4 regions of the Bradyrhizobium sp. BR 1432 genome follow, and region 3 is predicted to be linked to each of the others. Evidence: predicted binding sites of a transcription regulator. Region 3 holds the regulator's gene; each other region holds the start of a gene.
The links. The regulator LexA, encoded in region 3, represses DNA repair genes until DNA is damaged. The targets are predictions, from matches to a motif close to TGTTCNNNNTGTGTTCNG.
Positions count from the first base shown of each region.

Region 1 (4,209 bases), 4.9 Mb from region 3:
TATCCACCAGCGTCTCGGCTCAATCACCCCCGCTGCGGCGTACTGGATGCCCCGCCTTCGCGGGGCATGACGGCATCATGGTGGCCCGGCTATCCCGGGATAAAGATCATCCCAATTTGGGTTCTGCTGCTCGATCAGTCGGATTTTCCAGGCCCTGTTCCACTTCTTGAGCCGCTTCTCCCGCTTGATCGCATTCTCGGGATCGTCGAACTGTTCGAAGTAGACCAGCCGGGCGACGTCATATTTCTCTGTGAAGCTCTCGATGAGTTTAGACTTGTGCTCGGCGATGCGGCGGACGAGGTCATTCGTCACGCCGATATAGAGCGTGCCGCCGATCTTGCTGGCGAGAATGTAGACGTAGTAGTGGCGTGCACTCATCTGCCGCCTTCCCCTCCGCTGTCATCGTCCGCGAAGGCGGACGATCCAGTAACCACCGGCCTCTCGGCTCAATCACCACCGCCACAGCGTACTGGATGCCCCGCCTGCGCGGGGCATGACAGTGTGCCTCAAGTCACTCCCCCGCCTGGAGCTTCCTCGGAAACAGCTCCGGCGCACCGGTGGCCACCAAATGTGGGCCTTCGGGCGCATCCGCCTTGCTGAAATCGAGCTCCTCGATTCGGCCGGCGCGTTTCTCGATCTTGTCGGCGGAGATCAGCACCTGCCTCACGTCCTCGTTGACGTCGGCAAAATGCTTTTGCAGTTTCAGCACGCGGTCGCGCAGGCGGCCGAGGTCGTCGCCCAGCTTGATCACCTCGGTGCGGATCTGGTCGGCGGCATCGCGCATGCGCGCGTCCTTCATGATCTGCTGCATGACTTGGATCGCGAGCATCAGCAGCGAGGGCGACACCAGCACGACGCGGGCGCGATAGGCCTTCTGGATCACGTCGTCGAAGCCGTCATGGATCTCGGCATAGACCGATTCCGACGGCACGAACATCAGCGCCATCTCCTGGGTCTCGCCGGTGACGAGATATTTTTCGGCGATGTCGCTGACGTGCTTCATCACGTCGCCGCGCAGCCGCTGCGTGGCGAGGCGCCGCTCCTCGTCGGTGCGGGCGTCGTGCAGCGCGGTCATTGCCTCCAGCGGAAATTTCGCATCGATGCAGAGCGGGCGCTGGTCCGGCAGGAACACGACGCAATCGGGCCGCTTGCCGGTTGAGAGCGTGAACTGGAACTCGTAGGACCCTTTTGGAAGACCGTCCTGGACGATCGCTTCCATCCGCGCCTGGCCGAAGGCGCCGCGCGACTGCTTGTTGGCGAGCACGTCGCGCAAGGTGGTGACCTGCGTGGTGAGGTCGGTGAGGTTCTTGTGCGCGCTGTCGATGATGCCGAGCCGCTCATGCAGCGCGCGCAGGCTCTCCATGGTGTTGCGGGTCGAATGTTCCATGGACTGGCCAACGCGATGTGTCACCGAATCCAGCCGCTCGTTGACCGCCCGCGCCATCTCGGCCTGGCGGCCGGCCAGCGCCTGGGTCATGGCGTCGACCCGGCCCGAGGCCTCGCTCTGGGCCCGCAGCACCTCGCTCAGGCGCTCCTCGAGCTCGTCGGCCCGGATCGCATGCGCCATCGCGAGTTCCGCGCCGCGCCGCCCGGAGCGCGCGATCACGATCGCAATCACTACCAGCAGGATGAGGACAAGGGCGCCGAAGCCGATCAGCGCATCGATCGTGCGCACCGGCCAGTCGCCCAGCATGACAATGATCTCGTTCATGCAGCCCCTTCTACCCGATTCGCCGGAATGCGCGAACGAAGAGGGAACGCCGGTGGTTAACGACCCACTAATTTTTATGGTTAACGAAAGCTCAAGTTTTATGGTTAGCGGAGGGTTAACGAAGTTCCTGGCCGGATTGACCGCATCCGGCGCGCAGCTTAAATCGCCGCCATGGCCCTCAGAGAAATCATCATCCTGCCCGACAAGCAGCTGCGTCTGATCTCCAAGCCGATCGAGAAGGTCACGCCGGAGATCCGCAAGCTTGCCGACGACATGTTCGAGACCATGTATGACGCGCCCGGCATCGGCCTCGCGGCGATCCAGGTCGCGCAGCCATTGCGGCTGATCACCATGGACCTCGCCAAGCGCGACGAGAACGGCGAGACCAAGCACGAGCCGCGTGTCTTCATCAACCCGGAGATTCTCTCCTCCTCGGAGGAACTTTCGGTGTACGAGGAAGGCTGCCTGTCGATCCCCGAATATTACGAGGAGGTCGAGCGTCCCGCGAAGGTGCGTGTGCGCTTCACCGACCTCGACGGCAAGGTGCACGAGGAGGATGCCGAAGGCCTCTATGCCACCTGCATCCAGCACGAGATCGATCATCTCAACGGCGTCTTGTTCGTCGACTATTTGTCGAAGCTCAAGCGCGACCGCGTGATGAAGAAGTTCGAGAAAGCCGCCAAGCGCGCGGGGGAGTAACCACGTCCCCCGCCGTCATGCCCGGCCAAAAGCGCGAAGCGCGTCTTCAAGCCCAAAAGCGCGAAGCGCGTCTTCAAGCTAAGGTGCCGGGCATCCACGTTCTTCGTCCGTCGAGTGAGAAAGAACGTGGATGGCCGGGACAAGCCCGGCCATGACGAGTACTCTGTTCCTTTCCGAGGATTGTCTCGTCCCATGCCCCTCCGCCTGATCTTCATGGGCACGCCCGATTTCTCCGTGCCGACGCTGCTCGAGCTGGTCGCGCATGGCCACGAGATCGCGGCCGTCTACACCCGCGCGCCGAAGCCGGGCGGGCGGCGCGGCCTGCAATTGCAGCCCACGCCGGTTGAAGAAGCTGCGCGAAAACTCGGTGTTCCCGTGCTGACGCCGAAGACATTGAAGACACCGGAAGCGCTCGACGAATTTCGCGCCTTCGATGCCGATGCCGCGGTCGTCGTCGCCTATGGCATGATCCTGCCGCAGGCCATCCTCGATGCGCCAAAGCTCGGCTGCTACAATCTGCACGCTTCGCTGTTGCCGCGCTGGCGCGGCGCCGCGCCGATCAATCGCGCCATCATGGCAGGCGATGCCGAGAGCGGCGTGATGGTGATGAAGATGGATGTCGGCCTCGACACCGGCGACGTCGCCATGGCCGAGCGGCTCGCGATCACTGACAATATGACCGCGCTCGATCTGCACGATCGCCTCTCCCGGCTCGGTGCCGATCTGATGGTGCGCGCCATGGCGGCGCTCGGACGCGGCGGGCTCCAGCTCAAAAAGCAGAGCGAGGACGGCGTCACCTATGCCGCCAAGATCGACAAGGCCGAGGCGCGGATCGACTGGACCAGGCCCGCGCGCGCGGTGCTGCGCCACATCCACGGCCTGTCGCCGTTCCCCGGTGCCTGGGCCGAGCTCGCGGACGTCAGCGAGAATGCGCGCGTCAAGATCCTGCGATGTGAATTGGCGAACGGCTCAGCTGCGCCCGGCGAGGTGCTCGACGACCACCTCACCATCGCCTGCGGCGAGGGTGCGATCCGCATCATCGAGCTCCAGCGCGAAGGCAAGGCCCGGATGCAGGCGGCTGACTTTTTGCGTGGCGTGCCGCTGAAGGCGGGCTCGAAGTTCAGCTGACGCTGTCACACCCCGCGAAAGGGGGGTATCCAGTACGCCGAGGCGTCTCGGTCGAACGGAGCCGTCGCAGAGTACTGGATCGTCCGCCTTCGCGGATGATGACACAACCCGGATTGAGATGCCCCGCTACAAGCTCACCATCGAATATGACGGCGCGCCGTTCTGCGGCTGGCAGGTGCAAGAGACGCTGCCCTCGGTGCAGGGCGCGCTGGAAGCTGCCGTCAAGGCGATGACCGGCGCGGACGCGCGGGTGCATGGCGCCGGCCGCACCGATGCCGGCGTGCACGCGCTCGGCCAGGTTGCGCATGTCGACATCGCGAAGCAATTTGCGCCGGATCGTTTTCGCGACGGGCTCAACGCGCATCTGCGCCCGCATCCGGTCGCGGTGCTCGAGGCCGAGATCGTCCCCGAGACCTTCGAGGCGCGCTTCTCGGCCATCAAGCGCCACTACCGCTACCGCATCATCAACACCCGCGCCAATCTCGCGCTCGACGTCGGCCACGCCTGGCGCGTGCCGCGACGGCTCGATGCCGACGCGATGCATGCGGCAGCACAACGCCTGCTCGGCAAGCACGATTTCACGACCTTCCGCGATACCGAGTGCCAGGCCAAATCACCGGAGAAGACGCTCGACCAGCTCGACGTCGCGCGCGATGGCCGCGAGATCACGA
Region 1 covers NZ_JBPUGF010000003.1:1,429,189-1,433,397, reverse strand. The annotation lists gene ACSKB8_RS06970 (GIY-YIG nuclease family protein) at 76-378, opposite strand; gene ACSKB8_RS06965 (DNA recombination protein RmuC) at 512-1,711, opposite strand; gene def (peptide deformylase) at 1,883-2,410, shown strand; gene fmt (methionyl-tRNA formyltransferase) at 2,603-3,538, shown strand; gene truA (tRNA pseudouridine(38-40) synthase TruA) at 3,657-4,209, shown strand, end outside.
Region 1: the regulator LexA is predicted to act here: its motif matches at 1,743-1,760, upstream of ACSKB8_RS06965 (DNA recombination protein RmuC).

Region 2 (4,209 bases), 120 kb from region 3:
CTGGTCGGCGAAGGCTGCCACAACGCGACCGGCGGCACGGTCGGTGGCCAGATTGGCTATCGCTGGCAGTCGGCCAATTGGGTGTTCGGCGTCGAAGGCCAGGGCAACTGGGCCGACTTTTCTGGCGACAATGACAGCGCGCTGTTCGCCCTTCGCAACCGCTCGAAGATCGACTCGTTCGGTTTGATCACCGGCCAGGTCGGCTACGCCTGGAACAATGTGCTGCTCTACGTGAAGGGCGGCGGCGCCGTCGTCGGTGACCGCTATCGGACCTTCGATTTGGCGACAGGCCTCGAGTTCGACCGGGCCAACGAGACCCGTTGGGGCGGCACGGTGGGCGCGGGCATCGAGTTCGGATTTGCGCCGAACTGGTCGGTCGGCTTCGAGTACGATCACATCTTCCTCGGCAACCGCACGATCAACTTCACCGGGTCCGGCAATTTCGTCGGTGCGCCGCTCGGTGTTGTCACGCGCTCCGAGCGCATCAGCCAGGATGTTGATATCGGCTTGATCCGCGTGAATTATCGCTGGGGCGGTCCGCTCATCGCAAAATACTGATATCTACCTGATATCACTGAGAGATTGAAGGCCGGCCCCGCGCCGGCCTTTTGCTTGCGTGCTCTTCGGAACAATAGGTTAGCACTTGCCACGTTTTGGGGGCTGTTGTGGCTTTTCGGAGACACAACTTGCGGCTTTAGTGGTGTAAGCACGGCATTAGTTGGGCCGTTGAGTCCGCTGCCCTTCCGGCATGGAAGGCAACAACAGAAACTGGGACTGGGATTAGATTGAAGATGAAGAAGGTTTTGTTGGCTTCGGCCTGTTTGTTCGCTCTCGCTGCTCCGGCTTCGGCCGCTGATCTCGCAGCCCGCCCCTACACCAAGGCGCCGATCGCTCCGGTTGCTGTCTATAACTGGACCGGCTTCTATCTCGGTGTCGTCGGCGGCGGCGCTTGGGAAGCTACTTCGACCGACCCGAAGATGCAGGGCGGCTTCGTCGGCGGCACCGCCGGCTACAACTGGCAGACCGGCAACGTCGTGTTCGGCATCGAGGCGGATGGCGCCTGGGCTGACGTCAACGCTTCGGCGACCGCGCTTGGCATCACCGTGGCTTCCAAGACCGATGCGCTCGGCACCGTGCGTGGCCGTATCGGCTGGGCCGTCAATAACTTCCTGTTCTACGGGACCGGTGGTTACGCCTGGATCGACAACAAGATCACCCTCAGCGCGCTGGGCGTGAGCGTCTCCGACAGCAAGTGGCACTCCGGCTGGACCGTCGGTGCGGGCGTTGAAGCGTTCTTCGCTCCGCAGTGGTCGGTCAAGGGCGAGTACCTCTATCCGCAGCCTCGGCAGCGAGAACTACTTCTCCAACCTCGGCACTCCGCTGGCGTCCGGCACGATCAACTTCCACACCGTGCAGGTTGGCGTGAACTATCACTTCGGCGGCCCGGTCGTCGCCAAGTACTGATCTGAAGTACTGATCTTCGCGACCGACGTCACATCGTCACGAAAGGCCGGCCTCGCGCCGGCCTTTTTTGTTTTGAGCGCCCTTTCCGCAGTTCCGCCGCTCCTGCCGCCAGATGCCGCCAGCGCACCAACAATCCGTTGACGATTCGCAAAGGCCACTGGAAATCCGCGCCCGTTCTTCCTACGTTCGCTGCCATACCCATTGGCGCCGATCCCGGTTCCGGGCGAAGCGCGCCTTTTGCATTGGCGCGATCGCGCGTCTTTGGGATTCCTTGAGGACCACCGGGATGGACGAAGTGATCAAGGCCAAGCGCCAACAACAGAACGCGGGCTCGAGCCTGCGCGCAATTACGATCCGTGGCGCGCGCGAGCACAACCTCAAGAACATCGACGTCGAGATTCCCCGCGACAAGCTGGTGGTGTTCACGGGCCTGTCAGGCTCGGGCAAATCCTCGCTCGCCTTCGACACCATCTATGCCGAGGGCCAGCGCCGCTACGTCGAGTTGCTGTCGGCCTATGCGCGCCAATTCCTGGAGATGATGCAGAAGCCCGACGTCGATCAGATCGACGGGCTATCGCCGGCCATCTCGATCGAGCAGAAGACGACCTCGAAGAACCCGCGCTCCACCGTCGGCACCGTCACCGAGATCTACGACTATATGCGCCTGCTCTGGGCGCGCGTCGGCGTACCCTATTCACCGGCCACGGGCCTGCCGATCGAGAGCCAGACCGTCTCGCAGATGGTCGACCGCGTGCTGGCGCTGCCCGAAGGCACCCGCCTCTATCTGCTCGCTCCGGTCGTGCGCGGCCGCAAGGGCGAGTACCGCAAAGAGCTCGCCGAGTGGCTCAAGAAGGGCTTTCAGCGCGTCAAGATCGACGGCAGCTTCTACGAGCTGGCGGAAGCGCCGACGCTCGACAAGAAATTCCCGCACGACATCGACGTCGTGGTCGACCGCATCGTGGTGCGCCCCGACATCGGCCAGCGCCTTGCGGAGAGCTTTGAGACCGCGCTGAAGCTCGCCGAAGGCCTCGCCGTCGTCGAGTTCGCCGACGCGCCCGCAGCTGCGCCTGCGGAAGAGAAAGAGAAAAAGAAGACCGCGAAAATCCACGACAAGAGCGGGCCCGAGCGCATCCTGTTCTCGGAAAAGTTCGCCTGCCCGGTCTCCGGCTTCACCATCCCCGAGATCGAGCCCAGACTGTTTTCGTTCAACAATCCCTACGGTGCCTGTCCCGCCTGCGGCGGCCTCGGCGTCGAGCAGCATGTCGACGAGGATCTCGTGATCCCCGACAAGGAGCTGTCCTTGCGCAAGGGCGCGATCGCGCCCTGGGCCAAATCGTCGTCGCCCTATTACGAGCAGACGCTGACCGCGCTCGGCAAGCACTACAAGTTCACGCTCGACACCAAGTGGAAGGATCTCGCCAAGAAGACCAAGGACGCGATCCTCTACGGCTCCGGCGAGGACGAGATCAAGTTCTCCTACCAGGATGGCGTGCGCTCCTACGACACCAAGAAGCCGTTCGAGGGCGTCATCACCAACATCAACCGCCGCTACCGCGAGACCGAGAGCGAATGGGCGCGCGAGGAGCTGGCGAAATATTTCCACGACGTACCCTGCGAGGGCTGCCGCGGGTTTCGGCTCAAGCCCGAGGCGCTTTGCGTCAAGATCGGCGGCAAGCATATTGGCGAGATCTCGGAGCTGTCGGTCAAGAAGGCGGGCGAGTGGTTTGAGACCGTGCCTGATGCGCTCAACGCGCAGCAGAACGAGATCGCCGGCCGCATCCTGAAAGAAATCCGCGAGCGCCTCACCTTCCTGCTCGACGTCGGCCTCAACTATCTCACCTTGTCCCGCTCCTCCGGCACGCTGTCCGGCGGCGAGAGCCAGCGCATCCGCTTGGCCTCGCAGATCGGCTCGGGGCTAACAGGCGTGCTCTACGTGCTCGACGAGCCCTCGATCGGCCTGCACCAGCGCGACAATGCGCGCCTGCTCGATACACTGAAGCGCCTGCGCGACCTCGGTAATACCGTGGTCGTGGTCGAGCACGACGAGGACGCCATTCGCCTCGCCGACTACGTGCTCGACATTGGCCCCGGCGCCGGCATGCATGGCGGCTACATCGTCGCCGAAGGCACGCCCGCCGAGATCATGCGCAACCCGAAATCGCTGACCGGCAAGTACCTGACCGGCGAGCTCGAGGTCGAGGTGCCGGAGCGGCGCCCGCCGAACCATCGCCGCACCATCAAGGTGGTCAATGCGCGCGGCAATAACCTCAAGAACGTCACCGCCGAAATTCCGCTCGGCCTGTTCACCTGCGTCACCGGCGTCTCCGGCGGTGGCAAGTCGACGCTCTTGATCGACACGCTCTACCGCGCCATCGCCCGCAAGCTGAACAATGCCAGCGAGGGCGCCGCGCCGCACGACCGCATCGAGGGCCTCGAGCATATCGACAAGATCATCGACATCGACCAGTCGCCGATCGGCCGCACCCCGCGCTCCAACCCCGCGACCTACACCGGCGCCTTCACGCCGATCCGCGAATGGTTCGCCGGCCTGCCCGAGGCCAAGGCGCGCGGTTACGAGCCCGGCCGCTTCTCCTTCAACGTCAAGGGCGGCCGCTGCGAGGCCTGCCAGGGCGACGGCGTCATCAAGATCGAAATGCACTTCCTGCCCGACGTCTACGTCACCTGCGACGTCTGCAAGGGCAAGCGCTACAACCGCGAGACGCTGGAGGTCCTGTTCAAGGGCAA
Region 2 covers NZ_JBPUGF010000003.1:6,412,616-6,416,824, reverse strand. The annotation lists gene ACSKB8_RS31155 (outer membrane protein) at 1-558, shown strand, start outside; partial or broken gene ACSKB8_RS31150 (outer membrane protein) at 792-1,464, shown strand; gene uvrA (excinuclease ABC subunit UvrA) at 1,751-4,209, shown strand, end outside.
Region 2: the regulator LexA is predicted to act here: its motif matches at 1,637-1,654, upstream of uvrA (excinuclease ABC subunit UvrA).

Region 3 (4,209 bases):
AGGGCCCCAAAGCTCCGGACGTGACGCCTGGCGTCAGTTCGGGCGAACAGACGCAGAGTTGATCGCGATGCTGGCCGTGGCTCTGGTCATTCTCGTCCTAGCCATGGCCACCCTGGTACCAATCTGCCTCGTCCTGGAGATCATGTCGCGCCGGGCCTGACGTCGCCTTCGTTGCCTATGAATGCGTCGTCGGGATGATCATCCCGCTCGGCTGCTCTTTTGCCTCTGCGCTCGCGCTCGGCTAGAAGGCTTCCTGCCAATTCGTCCGCGAGCAGGAGTTTTCGCCGTGGCTCTCATGCCGGTTTCCGATGCGCTTGCCGCCGTGCTTGCCGGCGCGGAGCCTCTGGCCGAGGAAATGGTTGCTCTCGACGCAGCCTTCCACCGTGTGCTCGCCCGCGACGTGGCGGCGCTGCGCACGCAGCCGCCTGAAGCAATGTCCGCGATGGATGGTTATGCCGTGCGCGCGGCCGACGCGGGGGCGATCGATTCCCAGCTGACGGTGATTGGCGAGGTAGCCGCGGGGCGTCCGTTCGCGGGAACGGTCGGCGCCGGCGAAGCCGTGCGGATCTTCACCGGCGGCGTCGTTCCCAACGGTGCCGACGCCGTCGTGATCCAGGAGGATACGGTCGCGGACGGCAAGCGCATCACGATCAAGGAAGCCGCGATTCCCGGCCGGCACATCCGCCCCGCAGGCGTCGACTTCTCCGAAGGCGCCGTGCTCCTGCGCAAGGGAACCCGCCTCACCGAGCGCGACCTCGCGCTCGCCGCCGCCATGAATTACCCCCAGCTTGCCGTCTGCCGCCGTCCGAAGGTCGCGATCCTCGCCACCGGCAACGAACTGGTGATGCCGGGCACCACGCCCGGCCGCGGCCAGATCGTCTATTCCAACGGCTATGCCCTGCACGCGCTCGCCCGCAGCGAGGGGGCTGACACCATCGACCTCGGCATTGCCGCCGACACGCTGGAGGCCACCACCGCCGGCATCCGCCGCGCCCGCGAGAGCGGCGCCGACATCCTGGTCACGACCGGCGGTGCATCGGTCGGCGACCACGATCTTGTCCAGCAGGCGCTGAGGGACGAAGGTATCTCGATGGCGTTCTGGAAGATTGCGATGCGCCCGGGCAAGCCGATGATGCATGGACGGCTCGGCGCGATGCGCGTGATCGGCCTGCCGGGTAATCCCGTCTCGTCCTATGTGTGCGCCTTCCTGTTCATGGTCCCGCTGATTCGTGCGGTGTCGGGTCGATCCGTGATTCATCACCGCCATGAGCGCGCCGTGCTCGGCCGCGATGTGGGCGCAAACGATATGCGCGCGGATTATCTTCGCGCACGTCTGGAACAGCGCGACGACGGCACGCTGGTGGCCGTTCCCGTCAATCACCAGGATTCCTCGCTGCTTGCGAATCTCGCTGCGGCGCAGGCACTTCTCGTGCGCGCACCGTTCGCGCCGAAAGCCGGAGCCGGCTCGCCTTGCGAGGTGCTGCGCCTGCCCGTCTGAGCGCACCACCACACGTGTTCCGCGAACTTTGTCGCGTTCACGGTAAATTAAGCAGTTGCGGAACACATATCGAACATATAGTGTCCGTTCATGATTTGTTTCGAGGATGTAGCGGTTCGCCGCTCCAATTCAGCGTCTCGGAATCGAACGACATCGACCGGGGGACTTTGGTCGAGATGTTAACGCGCAAACAATACGAGCTTCTGCGGTTCATCAGCGAACGTCTGAAGGAAAGCGGCGTGCCGCCCTCCTTCGACGAGATGAAGGATGCGCTCGACCTGCGCTCGAAATCGGGCATCCATCGCCTGATCACCGCGCTGGAGGAGCGCGGCTTCATCCGCCGCCTGCCCAACCGCGCTCGCGCCATCGAGGTGATCAAGCTGCCTGAGCTCCAGGCCGCCGCCGGCAACCGCCGCGGCTTCACGCCAAGCGTCATCGAGGGCAATCTCGGCAAGGTGCGCGCGAGCTCCAGTCCGCCCGCCGACGAGGGCGAGCGTCCCGTTGCGGTGCCCGTGATGGGTCGCATCGCAGCCGGTACGCCGATCGAAGCGTTGCAGACCCGCAGTCACACCATCAGCGTGCCGCCCGACATGCTCGGCTCGGGCGAACACTATGCGCTCGAAGTGCGCGGCGATTCGATGGTCGAGGCCGGCATCCTCGACGGCGACATGGCGCTGATCCAGCGCAACGAGAGCGCCGATACCGGCGACATCGTGGTGGCGCTGATCGACGACGAGGAAGCGACGCTCAAGCGCTTCCGCCGCCGCGGCGCCTCGATCGCGCTCGAACCCGCCAACGCCGCCTACGAGGTGCGCATCCTGCCGCCGAACCGGGTGAAGATTCAGGGCAAGCTGATCGGGCTGTACCGCAAGTACTGAGACGACCCAGCGGTCATTCGATATCAATGATTCCGATTGGAGCGGACGGATTGTCCGCTCCAGCTGGATAGTCTTTCTGATCTTGGGCAGATTATCTGGCCCCTCTCCCAGCGCTATGTCCTCGACATGCCGCCCGAAGCACTCATCGCTTTGCGGCTCAAGAGATCGAGGAGACAACGATGCGCAAGATCGTTTTGAGCGCGTTCGCCAGTATGCTGATCGCTGCATCGGCAGCGCAAGCATTCGCAGCACAATCGCAGCACCATCCCCGCAAGTCGGCGCACGCAACAACGACCGAGCAATTGCGTAGCGCCCGAAATGCCGTCGCGCGACAACCACAGCCGAGTTGGCCATATTCCGATGGTCGGCGCCCGCAGGCCGCTGACGCTCGCATCCGCCAAATGCACTAAAGCGAACTTTGTTCCTATCGGATTCGGGAAAGATAATGTGATCGCATCCTGCTGACGCCAGCCGCAGATTCGCCCACAACCAAGCAGAACGTTACGTGCTTCCACTCTGATAGAGGCTTGCGCCTCCGAAAGAGGCGCGGGTTGCTATCTTCGAATAGGAGCACCCGATGTGTGACTACAGTCTGCATGCCGTTGCATCGCGCCCCGCCGAAGTCGGCGAGACGATCGTGTCGACAACGTTCCGCGGCACCTCGACGCGCGGTTTTGCTTCCGCGGCCGACCCGACCGTGGCCGTCTGCCTGCTGCCGGGAACGGAGCTCGCCTTCGCCGACAACGTCCGTTACGACAATCGTTGGATCTGGACGCGCACGATCAACTCCCGCGTCGGCAAGTTCGGCAAGATCGATCCGCACGTTCCCGATCGCCATCATGACGCGATCGAATTCCCCGACGGCAAATACGTGCTGGTGACGCAGCTCGTCGAAGGCCAGCGCGCAACCGTGCTGCAACTGCCGGTGACGCAGCCGGTCGGCGAGCGCGAGCACAAGCCGCAGATCGATGCCGACAGCCGGCCGACGATCACGCGTCTGCCGATCGGCTGAGCCGTCCCTGGCCACCAGGTCGGGCCAGGATTGAAAATGCCATCGCCGGCCGAGGCCGGCGAGATGGTATGATTTATGTTCTGCGAAAGTCCGGTTGGACCCGGACCAAGTCCTCGCATTTGTTCTTAATCGTCTGGCCTTAATCGTCGGCCTGCAAGTCGGTCTCCGCCGGAGTCGCGTCCCGGTTGCGGGCCGTAGCCGCCTTCGGCGCAAGGCTCCCGTCGAAATCACCCTCGCCGGCGCCGGCCGGGAGCCAAGGGCGGCTTGTGCCTCTCGCTCTCACAGCTTGAACTGCAAAACCGTCACCACGCTGCGTCAACGCCAGCGCGCCTTGACTGGTGAGACGCTGCCGATCGACCACCATCGCCGCACAATCCGGCGGCGCGGGCCGCCGCGTCACCACCAGCGCGGCGCGGCTGCAATCATCAGCCAGCGCGTCGATCCGCAAGGAAAGCGCAACCAGCCGCCCGTCGTCGAGCGGCGTCACGCAGCCCGCCTCGTCACACGACACGCCATCGGCCAGCGAGCTACTCCCGGCGTCGCGCGGATCGGCGTCGGCAGCTAACCACTCCCTAAGCAGAAAGCCGTCCTTGCTCGCCCGGATGACATGCAGGTGCCCGTCCCGGCCGCGCACCGCGACGCTCGCGCCGTCTCCGGCAATCAGGATGTCGGGCTGCCGCACCGACAGCCCCCAGGCAATGGAAGCCAACAACATCAGCGCACCAGACCAGCGCAAGGGTGTGCGCAACAGGCCCATCACGATGATCCCGAGGCTTGCCGCGATCAGCGGCGCGATGCCGAAGGCGGGGATGCGGCCGATT
Region 3 covers NZ_JBPUGF010000003.1:6,289,249-6,293,457, reverse strand. The annotation lists gene ACSKB8_RS30525 (hypothetical protein) at 1-62, shown strand, start outside; gene ACSKB8_RS30520 (molybdopterin molybdotransferase MoeA) at 287-1,498, shown strand; gene lexA (transcriptional repressor LexA) at 1,675-2,376, shown strand; gene ACSKB8_RS30510 (hypothetical protein) at 2,556-2,786, shown strand; gene ACSKB8_RS30505 (hypothetical protein) at 2,954-3,388, shown strand; gene ACSKB8_RS30500 (ComEC/Rec2 family competence protein) at 3,528-4,209, opposite strand, start outside.

Region 4 (4,209 bases), 4.9 Mb from region 3:
CCGGTCGCCTGCAAGGCGGCGTTCAAGGTCGAGACGCTGCGCTGCGCGGCGGGCCAGAGCGGCGATCAGTGTCTCACTGAGGCGCAGATCAAGGCCGTGAACACGCTGCATGGCACCTACAAATTCCCGTTCGCGCTCGCCAATGGTCTCGACGATTATCCGGGTTGGGGCATCTCCGGCGAGGACACGCCGGCAATCGGCCCGACCGGCGGCTGGGTGGCCTGGTGGCTCGGCACCGCGCCGCCGGCGCAGCCGCCTGCGCCCAACAATGGCATCGCCTGGATCTATGGCGCCGGAGGCATTCAATATGTGTTCGCGCGCGATCCCAAGCTTGACGTCACCACCTACAAGCTGGAGGAGCACAAGGCGCGGCTGCTCGAAGTCTCCAAGCTGATGGATTCGACCGATCCCGATCTCAGCCGCTTCCGGATGCGCGGCGGTCGGCTGATCATGCTCGAGCACATGGCCGACTACGCACAGAGCCCCTATGCCGGCATCCGCTATTTCGAGAGCGTCGAGCGCAAGCTCGGCAAGGCCGAGACCGCCGAGTTTGCGCGGCTCTACACCGCCCCCGGTGTCGACCATGTCGGCTCCGGGGCGCCGGCCAATGTCGACATGCTGAGCGCGCTGGTCGACTGGGTCGAGAACGGCAAGGCGCCCGGCGATCTCGAAGTCACCGAGCAGAAGATCGAGGCGCCGTCGTTTGCGGTGACCCGCGCGCTGCCGCTGTGCCGCTGGCCAGCCTGGCCGCACTACAAGCGCGGCCCGTTGACGGAGGCCTCGAGCTTCACCTGTGCGCCCTAAAGGGAGGAGGCCGGCTGGCCTTCGCGACTAACTTCATCCCGCTGCCATCTCCTGCGCGCCGCCGAGCAGGCGCGCATTGAGGCGGCCGCCGGAGAACAGCATGTCATCGAGGGCCTCGTCGATATCGGCTGACGTTACGGAGTTGCCGCCATCGCGAGCGAGGCTGGCCTGCGCCAGCCGTCGCATCAGTTCCTTGATGAACGCGCAGCTCGTGCCCTCGCTGCGTCGGGCGGCCTCCGCGACGACCGCATCATTGAGCGGCAGTCCTTTGCCATAGAGCCGAGCCAGCTTGTTGCGGCCGGTCTCGTCAGGCAGGGGCACTTCGATCGCCTGGTCGATGCGACCGGGGCGACCGGCGAGCGCACTTTCGAGGTCCTCCGGCCGATTGGTGGTCAGGATGAACAGGATGTCTGCGTCCTCCTTCAGCCCGTCCATCTCGTTGAGCAATTTGTTCAACATGGACTCCTCACACGGCCCCATGTCGTCGCGGTCGCGGGCAATGAGATCGACGTCCTCGATCACGACCATCGACGGCTGAAGCAGCCGTGCCAGGCTCATATAGGCACCGAGAAGGCCGATTTGCTCGGCGGTGATGATCAGCGTCGTATGCCCGGCAAATGTGTTGCGAGATAGCGGATCGTGTGGGTCTTGCCCGTGCCGGGCGGCCCGTACAAAAGGATGCCCTTGCGTGTCGACTGGCCAAGCCGGCGCAACTGATCGCGCGTGCCGACGAAATTCAGCACGTTGCGATCGAGCAGCCGCAAGGTCCGCTCCGGGAGGATCACCTCGTTCCGCGACACCGGCGGCAACCGATGCACGGTGATGCCGCGCGAGTATCCGCGATAGTCAGAGTTGGCATCAAGCGAGAGGATTTTTCCGCGATAGGTGCGCGCGGCTTGCACGGCCTGTTCCAATTCGCCGAAGCATTGCTGGACGAGGACTGCGCCTGCGGTGCCCGCAGGCACAACGATTTCTAGTCGAATCCCCGGCTCGCGGCTGTATTCGCGGTGCGCGCAGAGCAATACCGCGTAGCGAAGACCATCCTGCTCGCACAGCCACAGACCGTTATCGAGGCACTTGACCGGGCTCTTCTCGCCGACATCGAGGTCAGAATATTGCAGCGGTGCAATCGCGAGCGCGTTGCGGCCTTCCCGAAGGAGCCGTGAAATCGACAGCGTTTCGTAGCGCTGTTCCTCGTTCAGCCCGAAAAGCCGGATCGCCTTGCCGAACAGGCGGTCGATCGCGGCCTGGAGATCTACCCGCATATGGCCGGGAAACTGACGGATCGTGGTCACGAGCTTGCTGCGTGGGACGCCGGTGAAGTGCCAGTCCAGCACCTCGCAGGCGTGTTCGAGCTCCTTTTCCGGTTCTTGCGGCGCATTCACGGTGTCTGCGGCGCGCATGCAGTCGTTGCATAGCCACACGGTACGGCTGCCGATGCGAACATCCGTCTGCCCTTTCGGCTTGCCGCAGAGCTCACAGGGAGTCCTGATCTCTTCCAGCGTGATCTTCAGGGGATGCTGGCCCAGCCAAATATATTGACTGGCCGACTTGAAAAGCGCCTCTGCGACGGATTGCGGGTAGGGACCGCAGGCGGCTTTCTCCTCGCGCTCGATCCGCATCATCAGAGCGGCTGCTTCGCGGTCCGACTTGCCAAAAACCTGGCGGAGCAGCCCGATGACGAACTCGTCCGGCGTGTCGTCATCGTTGTAAATCACGAGCTGAGCCGGCTCACGCTCGCCGCGCACATCGTCCGTCATGAAATAACTCCGCCACAACCAAAACTAGAACAGAACAAATAAGGAACATAAAAAGAGCCGGCGGTCAAGCGTGTGGCGCTTAGCAAGCTCTTTTGACAATCCCACCAACCCCGATATATATTTCGCATGCGAACTAAAGTACCCCACCATCGGCTGATCTACCTGCTGAGCGTCGCGCAACGCCGGTTGCAGCGCTGGATGGCGGCTCGGCCCGAGAGCGAGGTGACGCCGGCGCAGGCCGGGCTGCTCTTCATCCTCGGCCGACAGGACGGCGTGCTGATGGGCGAGGCGGGCGCGGCGCTCGATCTTGGCCCGGCCGGCATTTCCGGCCTCGTCGACCGCACCGCGGCCGCCAAACTGATCGAGCGGCGAGCCGACCGCGAGGACGGCCGCGCCTGGCGGATCTGGCTGACGCCGAAGGGGCGCACCGCGCTGGCGCAGGCGAAAGCAGGCGCGGCGGAGGTCAACGCGGCGCTGACGGAAGGATTTACGGTTGCTGAGATCGACATCGTCGCGCGCTGGCTGACGAGCATTCAGGACAAGTTTCCAAGAGGAGTAGAGGAATGACCGAGCACGTCCGGATCGAGAGCAATGGCGGAATTCTCACGCTGACATTGGCGCGCCCCGACAAGAAGAACGCGCTCACGGACGCGATGTACGGCAAGCTCGCCGACAGCATCGAATCCGCCGAGTTCGATCCGTCGGCCCGCGTGATCCTGATCCGCGGCGAGGGCGACATGTTCACTGCCGGCAACGATGTCGGCGAATTCGCGGCGGTTGCTGCGGGCAAATCGGAAGGCAGCCGCAACGTCGTGCGCTTCATCCAGTCGCTGGCACGATGCACCCGGCCGCTGGTTGCGGCCGTGCAGGGCCGCGCCGTCGGTGTCGGCACCACGATGCTGTTGCATTGCGATCTCGTCGTGCTCGCCGACAATGCGCAATTGTCGACGCCGTTCGTCGGCCTGGCGCTGGTACCGGAAGCCGCCTCCAGCCTGTTGATGCCGGCGCGCATCGGCTATGCCCGGGCCTACGAGATGTTTGCGCTTGGCGAGACGGTGCCGGCGCAGGCCGCGCTGGAATGGGGCCTCGCCAACTGGGTGGTGCCGCTCGACCGGCTCGATACCGAGGCGCTCGCACTCGCCCAGCGTCTGGCCCGCCAGCCGGCCGGCGCGCTCATCGCCACCAAGCGGCTGATGCGCAATGGCGAGGCGCTGGTCGCGCAGATGAACGCGGAGGGCGAGCAGTTCGCGCAGCGCCTGCGCACCGCCGAAGCGCGCGAGGCATTCACCGCCTTTGCGGAGCGCCGTCCGCCTGATTTCACCAAGGTTGGGTGAAGGAACGCGGCCCTACCGGCAGGCACAACCGCGGGTATTTGATTAAAGCCTTAACCAAACCTTGGCATGTCGCGATGCAAGGTGGCCTATTCGTGACGAGTAGGCCCCGGCCCATGGCAATGTTTAAGAAATCGGTAAGCACGCTTCTCCTGGTGTTGATGGCGCTGCTGGCGGTTGGTGCGCTGACCAGCACGGCGATCCAGATGTTCGGCGCCTTCGGCCGCTACAGCGACAGTTTGGAAACCGAACGGCTCGCGAACGCCGACAAGGCGATCTTCCATGGCGTGCTGTCCTTGCGCAACAATCGCGGC
Region 4 covers NZ_JBPUGF010000003.1:1,367,820-1,372,028, reverse strand. The annotation lists gene ACSKB8_RS06705 (tannase/feruloyl esterase family alpha/beta hydrolase) at 1-804, shown strand, start outside; gene ACSKB8_RS06700 (AAA family ATPase) at 838-1,362, opposite strand; gene ACSKB8_RS06695 (ATP-dependent Clp protease adaptor ClpS) at 1,401-2,552, opposite strand; gene ACSKB8_RS06690 (MarR family winged helix-turn-helix transcriptional regulator) at 2,691-3,131, shown strand; gene ACSKB8_RS06685 (enoyl-CoA hydratase) at 3,128-3,898, shown strand; gene ACSKB8_RS06680 (methyl-accepting chemotaxis protein) at 4,012-4,209, shown strand, end outside.
Region 4: the regulator LexA is predicted to act here: its motif matches at 2,595-2,612, upstream of ACSKB8_RS06695 (ATP-dependent Clp protease adaptor ClpS).